One region of the Salinivibrio sp. EAGSL genome, then DNA from elsewhere that is predicted to be linked to it. Evidence: predicted binding sites of a transcription regulator. Region 1 holds the regulator's gene; the other holds the start of a gene.
What was found. Region 1 encodes MetJ, which represses methionine synthesis genes. Its sites were predicted from a motif close to TTAGACNTNTANANGTCTAA; they were not measured.

Region 1 (5,428 bases):
ACTGAACGGGACCTCGCCGGTGAATTGCAAAAAAAGCCAGGATAACGTGCCGGAAAAGATCCCTGAGAGTGCGAGGATATGATCACCGCTTTCACGTAAGTCTTGAACCGCATAGTTAATCGGCAGCCCAGCGCCTACCGTGGCGTTATATAACCAATGGCGCCCCGTTTTCGCAAACGCATGTTGAATCGCATGGTATTGTTCGGCCGGTGCCGCGCCGGCTTCTTTGTTGGCGGAGATTAAATGAAAACCATGCTCGGCGAGACGCGGATAGAGAGCTGCCAGTGAGGTATTGGCAGTGACATCCAAAATCACCACATCATCATAAGGATGATTCAATAAGCGTGTTAACCATTCATCATCAAAGTATGGCGTGCCATTGTCATCAAAGTCATCCCTGATCTGCATTGGATCGATGCCAGCAAAATCTAACCATTGATTACGACTATCTACCACAGAAATCAGCGACACCTCCTTGCCATGACGCTTTTCGAGGTGCGATTTTTGCTCGGCAAACAAGCTGAGCCAACGCGCGCCAATGTTTCCTTTTCCTACCAACACCAAGCCAATGCGACGTTGGGCTTGGAACAGCGCATCATGCAAGCTGGCCACAAGGGCAGGCGTATGCACCTGACGCAAAATCGCCACCATGCTCAGTCCAGATGCAGATTCACTGATAAACTCTACAGGCTGTGACTTCAGCTGCTGATAAAAACCATGACAGTGCACGGGATTATTGACCACGCCGGCTCCGACGGCAGCAACCATGTTAAACCCTTCGCGCAGCTTCAACTCCGCGGATAGCCCGGCATCCTGGATCTGGGCCATGACCGAGGCCACGACCTCCGCCGTAAAGGCCAGCAAGATACGATACTGATCATCTTGATAATCCGTCGCCAGTGGTTGCACTTTCAGCTGAGAGAGGATGCGGCTCAACTCTTGTTTAATTGCCTGAAAATCTTCCCGCGGGCGACATCAAACTGCAATAGGCACACATCATCCAAAGATGTAATGATCTTTGCCCCGCGTCCGGTAGCCAGTACACGCTCTATATGGGTCGAGCCACTATCGGGGGCCTGGGTACAACGTAAGGTCAGATCGGTCGCACTTTGCGCCACTGGCTGTAAAGTACGGCTATGAAGCACGGGCGCCGCCAAGCGTGCCAATTCGCCTGCTTCATCCAATCGGATTAAGGGTAACAAGCAAGCATTCTCGACATGGCGTGGATCCGCACTGTATACACCGGCAACATCACTCCATATAGTCACGCGGCGGACCCCCGCTAACGCACCGAGTACCGTGGCCGAATAATCTGACCCGTTACGCCCCAAAAGCACGGTTTCCCCAGCTTGATTTTGCGCCATAAATCCCGTAATCACGACGTGAGATTGCGTGTGCTGAGAAAGTTGCTGCCGTAATAGTGGCCATGATGCGCCGCGATCGACCTCGGGTTGAGCCGCACGTTCCGCGCGTAAACAGTGGCGCGAGTCCAACATCACCGCCTGACGACACTGCTGATTAAGCAGCGCGGCTAATAAACGCGCCGACCAAACCTCTCCGAACCCTTGCACATCGGCTTGTACGCTGTCGCTCAGCGCTGTCTCCCCGAGCGACGCGATCGTCGCGATGTCAGCAGATAAGGCATCAACCAACTGTTGTTTGTGATCACCGTTGATCAGATTTTCAATCAAGTCTTGCTGAAAGGCACGGACGCCTTGCAAGGTCTCATGCGCCAACCGGCCATCTTTGCCCAGTTGAGCGAGCCAAGCAATGAGCTGATTGGTCGTTTTCCCCGCCGCAGAGACCACAATTAAGTCGTGCGCCTTTGCATGCCCCGTCAGCACATCGACCACACGGCGATAACAATCTGGGCTCGCTAAACTGCTGCCACCAAATTTATGCAATTGGCGTTGTGATTCGGGGGCGGTGTCCATCGGTTGCGCGTGCATGGCGAGGTCTCTCTTGGTCTCAATGAATATCAATAAAGCGGCGTGCTATGACAGCAACACCTATAGCAATCGGTTTTACTGGTTAGCTAAATGGGCGAAGGCATGCGCCAAATCGGCCACTAAGTCTTCTGCGTCTTCTAGTCCAATAGAAAAACGCAGCAACGTTGGGGTAATGCCAGCCTCGGCTTGCGCGTCATCACTCATCGCACGATGGGTCATTGATCCTGGATGCGTGACCAGACTTTCTACCCCGCCCAGCGACTCGGCAAGCGCAAATAAGGATAAGCCTTCAATAAAACGTGCGATCCCAGCAGAGTCCGTGTCCAGCTCGAGGCTGAGCATACTACCAAATCCAAACTGCTGACGGGCGGCAATGTCATGGCCTGGATGTGTCGCCAAACCGGGATAATAGAGTTGCCGCACCGCAGGGACTGTTTGCAAATAGGCTAATACCGCTTGCGTATTTTGTTGATGTTGTTTAACCCGAGCGCCCAAAGTACGCAACCCTCGCAATGTCATATAACTGTCAAAGGCGTTGCCTGTTGCGCCCAAGCAGTTGCCCCACCACGCTAATGTTGCAGCCAATTCAGGCGTCTTCGCCACTACAGCGCCACCGACAATATCAGAGTGACCATTAATAAATTTAGTAGTGGAATGCACGATGATGTCCGCACCCAGTGAAAACGGCTGTTGGAGTGCTGGCGATAAAAAGGTGTTATCGACCACCACCCATGCCCCCACTTGGTGGGCCTGTTGGCAGATTTTAGCAATATCGACCACACGCAATAGCGGATTAGAGGGTGTTTCAACTAACACCAGTTTCGGCTGTTTTGCCAGCGCAGCGGTTAACGCCTGGTGATCAGATTGATCGACAAAACTGACCTGCCAAATCCCTTGCTTGGCGCGTGACTCTAACAAGCGAAAGGTACCACCATAACAATCATGCGGTGCAACAATATGATCCCCTGCATCCAGTAAAGACAACACCAAGTTAATGGCTGCCATCCCACAGTTGGTCACCACGGCACCGGCTCCGCCTTCCAGTTCCGTTAACGCTTGCTCTAACTGAGCTCGAGTTGGATTGCCCCCACGGGCATAATCATAAGTGGGAACGTCGCCAAAAGCAGGAAAACGATAGTTGGTTGATAAATACAAAGGCGGCACAACCGCATGATGTTGCGTGTCAGTGCCAATTCCTGTTCGAACGGCAATGGTGTCGGTTTTTTTACCTGTCATGGTTCATCCTTGCTCTTGTTGCGCTGGCACGGTTTACGTGATCCAGTCGTCATCATACTACTTTACCTCGGCGCTTTTGGGACGTCAACACTTCTAGACGTCTAAACACCTTTGCATGTGGCGGTTAATATAGCTAAAATCTCCGCAGCATCATTCTGGGTATTCCATAATCAAGATAGGTGAGACATGGCGCAGTGGAACGGCGATTACATTAATCCGTATGCCGAACATGGTAAAAAGAAAGAGCAGGTAAAGAAGATCACCGTCTCTATCCCACTTAAAGTATTAAAAATTCTTACTGATGAGCGCACTCGCCGTCAGGTTCATAACCTGCGTCATGCGACCAACAGTGAGCTATTGTGTGAGGCATTTTTACATGCCTATACCGGGCAGCCTCTGCCAACCGATGACGACATCCGTAAGGATAAACCCGATAGCATTCCTGCCGAGGCACGTCGGATCATGGAAGAGTTGGGCATTGAGTTTGACGACAGTGAATACTAAACAAAAAACCGCCATCGGCGGTTTTTTTATGGTAAGACACTGTTTTCTAATTACAACATGTTTTCTTTACAGCATGTTTTCTTTACAACATGTTTTCTTTACAACATATAGTTGTCTGGCATCTCAATACGGGCTACGCCGGTTTCGACGGCCGCAAGCGCCACGGCACGTGCTACCTTAGGCAGTAAACGGGCATCCATCGGCTTGGGAATGATGTAATCCGGGCCAAAACTGAGTGAAGACAAGCCCGCGGCATCTAAGACCGATTGTGGTACAGGCTCTTTCGCCAAACCACGAATCGCTTCAACGGCGGCCAACTTCATCGCATCATTAATCTCACTGGCACGCACATCTAATGCTCCCCGGAAAATAAACGGGAAACACAAGACGTTATTCACCTGATTCGGGTAATCCGAACGCCCCGTTCCAATGATCAGATCATCCCGGACTTGGTGCGCAACCTCTGGGTTAATTTCAGGATCTGGGTTTGAGCAGGCAAACACGACAGGCTTATCCGCCATCAGTTTTAATGCCTCAGGCGAGAGCAAATCCGGGCCTGATACGCCAACAAAGAGATCCGCACCTTCAATCACATCTTCGAGGGTACGCTTATCCGTGTTATTGGCAAACAGCTGCTTATACTTGTTAATGTCATCACGACGGGTGTGAATCACCCCTTTGCGATCCAGCATGTAAATCTTTTCGCGCTGGGCGCCACATTTAATCAATAGCTCCATACAGGCCACCGCAGCGGCACCCGCACCGAGACACACGATGGTGGCTTCACCAATATCTTTGCCTTGCAACTCGAGCGCGTTAAGCATCCCCGCAGCAGTGACAATCGCGGTACCATGTTGATCATCATGGAAGACAGGCACTTCACAGCGTTCAATCAGCTGCTTTTCGATCTCAAAACAATCTGGGGCTTTGATATCTTCAAGGTTGATACCGCCAAAGGTGTCAGCAATATTGGCTACGGTATCAACAAACTCATCGATGGTGCGGTGTTTAACTTCAATGTCGATCGAGTCCAAGCCGGCAAAACGCTTGAACAATAACGCTTTGCCTTCCATGACAGGCTTTGACGCCATCGGCCCTAAATTCCCTAACCCCAAAATCGCGGTGCCGTTTGAGATCACCGCAACCATATTGCCTTTACCGGTATAGCGATATACGGCATCCGCATCTTGGGCTATTTCACGCACAGGTTCAGCAACGCCTGGGCTGTAGGCGAGAGCAAGATCCGCCGCTGAATCAGCAGGCTTACTGAGTTCGACAGAGATTTTTCCGGGTGTAGGGTATGCATGATAATCCAGCGCTTGCTGGCGTTTATCGTCCGACATGTCGTTTTCCTAGTTATTATCGTGAAGGGGTAACCAATACCGGCAGGGAAGGATGACCGATATTAGCCAGACACTCTACAAACCACACAGGAAAGGTTTGTATAAGGGTAAAGATGGTAACGCAGCGGGGAAACGTCCACCAGTACTAACGCCGTATTCGCGATGATGCTCGGACCTGTTGTCCGAATACTAGGACGATACGATCAAAAAAAGGGACGCTGATGCGTCCCTTCTCTATATTCGGTCAATAGCTGCTTATTTTTTGCTGCTAAGGGCACCGAAACGTTTCTTAAAGCGATCAACACGGCCACCAGCATCAAGGATACGCTGCTTACCGGTGTAGAATGGGTGACATTTGTCACACACGTCTAGGTTGATGTTTTTACCTAGGGTTGT
Region 2 (5,428 bases), on a different contig from region 1:
ATAGTGGGATATCTTATCAATGACGTCTATTGTTGAAGCTGCGGTATTCGAATCAACATACCAGAATCTCTTGTCAGACTCATCGTGCATCAATCGTTATGGCTATTGTGGTTCTCGTAAAAATAAAGCAGCCCGCACTTTTCAGCACGGGCTATTCTATTTTCAGGCTTTAGGTCGCTTTTCTGACTGACTTACCAGCCTTTCACCACCGCCCCGTCAAAGATTTCCATCGCCGCGTTGTAAACCGCGTCAGTTTGGTAGGCTTTTACAAAGGTCTTGACGTTTTCTGCGTCTACGTTGTCTTTGCGGGCTACAATCAGGTTCACGTAGGGTGAGTCCTTCCCTTCAACAAACAGGCCGTCTTTGCTTGGGGTTAGGCCGATGCCAGCGGCAAAGGTATTGTTGATGATGGCAATATCCACGTCTTCCAGTGAGCGAGGCAGTTGTGGGCCTTCCAGTTCAATAATTTCAATGTTTTTCGGGTTTTCAACGATATCGAGCTTGGTAGCGCTGATGCCAGCACCTTCTTTGAGTTTTAGGATACCTTGCTGCTCAAGCAGTAGTAATGAACGGCCGAGGCTAGCAGGGTTATTCGGCACGGCAATTTGCCCGTCTTCTGGGAGATCGGCCACGCTATCTAACTTATAAGAATAGGCCGCAATCGGGTACACAAAGGTGTTGCCAGCAATCGCAAACTCGTAGCCGCGATCTTTGATTTGCGCGTCTAAGTAAGGTTTGTGCTGAAAGGCATTCACATCAACCGATCCATCGTCGAGTGCCGCGTTGGGCGACACATAATCGGTAAAGGTGATCAGCTCAACGTCGAGGCCTAACTTCTTGGCTTCTTTTACTGCGTGCTCGGCCACTTGTGCTTCTTCGCCTGCCATCACGCCCACGGTGATGCTGTTGGCATCGCTAGCGGCTTGCTCTTTTTCTCCGCACCCAGTGAGTAGGAGTGTGGAGGCGAGGCCTAAGGTGGTTAAAAGTGTTTTAATGGTGGTCTTCATTGTCTGTCTCCCTTGATAATATTGTCCGTCGTTTACGGTAAGTGTTGTGTTTTATTATCGGTGATCGGTTCGGCGTACCAAGTAATCGCCTAAAGATTGTATGGCTTGTACCAGCACGACTAGCATGACAACGGTGATCAGCATAACCGTGGTATCAAAGCGCTGGTAGCCGTAGCGGATACCGACATCGCCTAGGCCGCCACCGCCCACGGCTCCAGCCATAGCAGAGTAGCTGACGAGGGTGACCAAGGTAATGGTTGCGCCATTAATAATGCCAGGTAGCGCTTCGGGTACGAGTACTTTATAGATAATTTGCAAGGGGGTAGCGCCCATGGCTTTGGCTGCTTCTTCTAGTCCCGGTGGCAGCTCTAAAAGCGCCGCTTCGACCAGACGTGCAACGAAAGGGATGGCGCCCACTGTCAACGGGACAATTGCTGCCGCTGTTCCAATCGAGGTGCCGACGAGCAGGCGGGTAAAGGGAATAATCGCAACCAATAAGATAATAAAAGGGATCGAGCGACCAATATTCACCACCGCGCCGAGCGCTTGGTTAAACTTGGGTTGCGCTAGCAGCCCCCCTTTTTTGGTGACGTGTAGCATCACACCTAATGGGATCCCAATGGCAAAGCCTATCAGGCCGGAGGCAAAGACCATATACAGAGTTTGACCTGTGGCTTCGGCAAGCAAGTTAAGCAGGGCGTTGTTTTCGTTGACCCAATTTATAAGTTGATCAATCAACATAGCCAAGTACCTCCGTGTTGACATGGTGCTGGTTGAGATAGTGGATGGCGTCTTCGACCGCTTTTTTCGGGCCCATAATCTCTGCCAGTAATAAGCCGAATTTGACGCCGCCAGCGTAGTCGATATCAGAGCTTAAAATGCTGATGTCGATATCAAACAGCCTTGATATTTGACTGATCAATGGATCATCCACGGTAGCGCCGGTAAATTCTAGGCGCACCAAGGGGTAGCTGCCGTCAAAGTAGGTATCTTTTAAGCGTTGGGCATAGTCATAAGGCACCGATAAATCCAAGGTTGAGCGGATAAATTGTTTCGCTAAGTCGGATTTTGGATGGGCAAATATGTCGCCCACCGGGCCAGATTCAACCAATTCACCGTCACCAATAATGGCAACGTCGTGACAAATGCGCTTCACCACGTCCATTTCGTGGGTGATCAATAAAATGGTCAGGTTGAGCTTTTCATTAATGGTTTGTAGCAGTGACAAAATCGATTGTGTCGTAGCAGGATCCAGTGCGCTTGTGGCTTCATCACACAATAATACATCTGGGCTTGGCGCCAGTGCGCGCGCAATCGCGACACGTTGTTTTTGTCCGCCACTGAGGCTAGCCGGATAGACATGACGCTTGTCGGCTAAACCAACTAAATCGAGTAACTCGGTGACTCGGGTTTCGATCGCGTCACTGCTCGCGCCGCTCAGTTCAAGCGGTAGGGCGATGTTGTCGAAGACCGATCGAGATGACAGTAGGTTAAAGTGTTGGAAAATCATCCCGATTTGACGGCGAGCTTGGGTTAGATCGCGATTGGATAACGCGGTGAGGTTAACGCCTCCTACCTTTACCGTGCCGCTGGTTGGGCGCTCGAGCAGGTTAACCATTCGGATCAGCGTACTTTTGCCGGCACCAGAGGCACCGATCACACCAAATACTTTTCCTTTCGGGATAAATAAGTTGATGTCGTTAAGGGCATGAATTCGGCGCTCCCCGAGTTCGAATACCTTGTTGAGTTTGGATATCTCAATCATCACATGTCCTTGGCGATAAATTTGATCACAGCCGACTGACTCAGCGGTCTATCCCGCGCTCTTGCTGTCGTTCTGGTTATTGATGCTATGAGTTAGGTAAAATGAAGTCAATGGATATTTTTACTTCTGGACGTCTAAATGGCAATAAGGCTAATCAGTTGGTTATAAATAAAACAGTCAACGAGATCTCAAGCATGCTTGATCTCATCGACTAAAGCGTGTTCACTAATAGCCTTTCTAACCCTTTGTTCTGATTAAGTGATATGCCAACTGCCTTGATTGATACCACGATGTTGACGCTATTTATTCCCACCTTCTTTTTGTGTCAATCACACCGGGAATGTGTATGACACTATCCATGACCCTGGGGATGACTATCGGAGTTAAGCGTAGCCTACATATGATGTGGGGCGAGCTCATTGGCGTCGGCCTTGTGGCGATTGCGTCAGTGGTAGGGGTGGCGGCCGTGATGCTGAACTATCCTAGCGTGTTTCAGGTGTTTAAGTATGTGGGGGGCGCGTATCTGGCGTATCTCGGCGTACAAATGTGGCGATCGCGTGGCAAAATGGCAATCCCAAAGGAAGAGGCGTCGGCGCCGAATGATATCTCTGCGTTATCGTTGGCGGCACAAGGTTTTGTCACTGCGATAGCCAACCCGAAAGGCTGGGCATTTATGATCTCACTGTTGCCGCCGTTTATTAACCCTGCGATCTCATTGCCCAGCCAGCTGAGCGTGCTGGTGTTGATCATTCTTTGCACGGAATTCAGTTGTTTAATGTTGTATGCCAGCGGTGGGCGCACCTTACGTCAGTTTTGCAGCAAAGGGTAATGTGCAATTGCTGAACCGAATCGCCGGCACCTTGATGATCGGCGTCGGCTTTTGGCTGGCGTTGGGGTAATTAACGGCCGTGATGGTGTGTAATCACTCTGCAAAATAGTGCTTTGGCGGTCGCTAAAATCGCATCCGGGAAGTCATAGTCAGGGTTGTGCAGCTGTGGGTGGTGCTCGCCGCTGCCAATGCCAAATAATGCGCCGGGCCAGCGGGCAAGAAATTCGGCGACATCTTCTGACCAACGCATGGGCTCCTTAAGCCAGTGAACCTCTAACCCCAGCGACTGCGCCGCGTTGACCACGACTTGGTTATGCGCTGTGCTGTTTTCGGCGGCAATAAACGGCTCGTGCCAACTTAGATCCACGGTTAATTTTGCTCGGTCGGCGATGGCGTTTACGTGATCGACTAACCGGGTTTGCATGGCATGAAAAGTGGCGTTGTCGTCGCTGCGTAGGGTCGCCATCACGGTGGCCTCGCCGGGCGCAACGCCAAACGCGGGGTCGCCAAGTTGGGCGTGAACTAGCGTCACTAAGCTGAACGTGGAAGGATAAGCGTCAGGAAGCTGTGTGAGCATACGCATCACGTCACTCATGGCGTTTGCCGGGCTGACCCCGCGCTCTGGGTAAGCGGCATGGGAGGTTTTGCCATGCAAATGAATCGCAACACCGGTTGAGGCGCAGGCAAAGGTGCTTGGGCGCACCACTATCTGATGTTGGGCAAAGCCTGGCAGGTTATGAAAGGCATAGACATTGTCGATGTGGCGGGTTACTAAAAGCGGATTGGCACACAGGCGTGCCGCGCCTTCGCCGGTTTCTTCAGCCGGCTGAAAAGCGAGGATCACAGTCCCCTGTTTAGGGGGGGTTTGGCATAGCTGAGCAGCGACGGCAAGCAAGGCGGCAGCATGGCCATCGTGACCGCAGGCATGCATGATGCCATCGTGACAGGATGCATAATCAAGTTGGGTGTGTTCGTGAATGGGTAACGCATCAAAATCGGCGCGTAACAAGGTGGTTGGCCCTGGCTCGCGACCTGCAATGTCTACCACAATGCCATGACCGCCCACGTCGGTCTGGGGAGAGAGACCAAAGTCGCGCAGTTGGGCGGCAATGGTGCGCGCACTTTGCGCTTCGTGATTCGACAGTTCAGGGTATTGGTGCAGGGCATGCCTAAACGCTAGGGGATCAAAATCAATCGCCATCATCGACTCCAAAACAAGGATGGAAAGGCTATGCTAGATCGCTTTGGGGCGTCACGTTGTGAAGTTAAACGCAAAAAAAAGCCAGCAACATGTGCTGGCTTTTGCTCTTTCTGGGCTGAGCGTGGGTTACGCTTGGCCGTTGTCTTCGGCTTGCTTAGCCTGAATCGCTGTCAGTGCCACGGTATAGACAATATCGTCAACCAAGGCGCCACGTGACAGATCGTTCACTGGCTTACGCATGCCTTGTAGCATTGGACCGATAGAGACCAACTCGGCAGAACGCTGTACCGCTTTGTATGTGGTATTACCTGTGTTCAAGTCGGGGAAGACGAACACGGTGGCTTTACCGGCAACAGGCGAATCTGGCGCTTTTGATTTCGCGACATTTTCCATGATGGCCGCGTCGTACTGAAGCGGGCCATCGATGATCAGATCAGGACGCTTCTCTTGGGCAAGACGGGTGGCTTCGCGGACTTTATCCACGTCTGCCCCTTTGCCTGAGCTACCGGTCGAGTAAGAGATCATCGCTACGCGAGGTTCAATACCGAATGCCGCGGCAGAATCGGCAGATTGGATCGCGATTTCAGCCAGTTGTTCAGCATTTGGATCCGGGTTAATCGCACAGT

Region 2: a site for MetJ is predicted at 2,891-2,910, ahead of metN (methionine ABC transporter ATP-binding protein MetN). Genes of this name have one in related genera too.

Annotation. Positions count from the first base shown of each region.
Region 1 is NZ_JABWMG010000002.1:54,722-60,149, forward strand. Features, by position in the region: partial or broken gene HLG76_RS01655 (bifunctional aspartate kinase/homoserine dehydrogenase II) at 1-1,934, opposite strand, end outside; gene metB (cystathionine gamma-synthase) at 2,025-3,185, opposite strand; gene metJ (met regulon transcriptional regulator MetJ) at 3,372-3,689, shown strand; gene HLG76_RS01670 (malic enzyme-like NAD(P)-binding protein) at 3,788-5,032, opposite strand; gene rpmE (50S ribosomal protein L31) at 5,288-5,428, opposite strand, start outside.
Region 2 is NZ_JABWMG010000018.1:43,904-49,331, reverse strand. Features, by position in the region: gene HLG76_RS11795 (LysR family transcriptional regulator) at 1-2, opposite strand, end outside; gene metQ (methionine ABC transporter substrate-binding lipoprotein MetQ) at 192-1,007, opposite strand; gene HLG76_RS11785 (methionine ABC transporter permease) at 1,062-1,748, opposite strand; gene metN (methionine ABC transporter ATP-binding protein MetN) at 1,738-2,772, opposite strand; partial or broken gene HLG76_RS11775 (LysE family translocator) at 3,051-3,671, shown strand; gene HLG76_RS11770 (amidohydrolase) at 3,672-4,805, opposite strand; gene pta (phosphate acetyltransferase) at 4,929-5,428, opposite strand, start outside.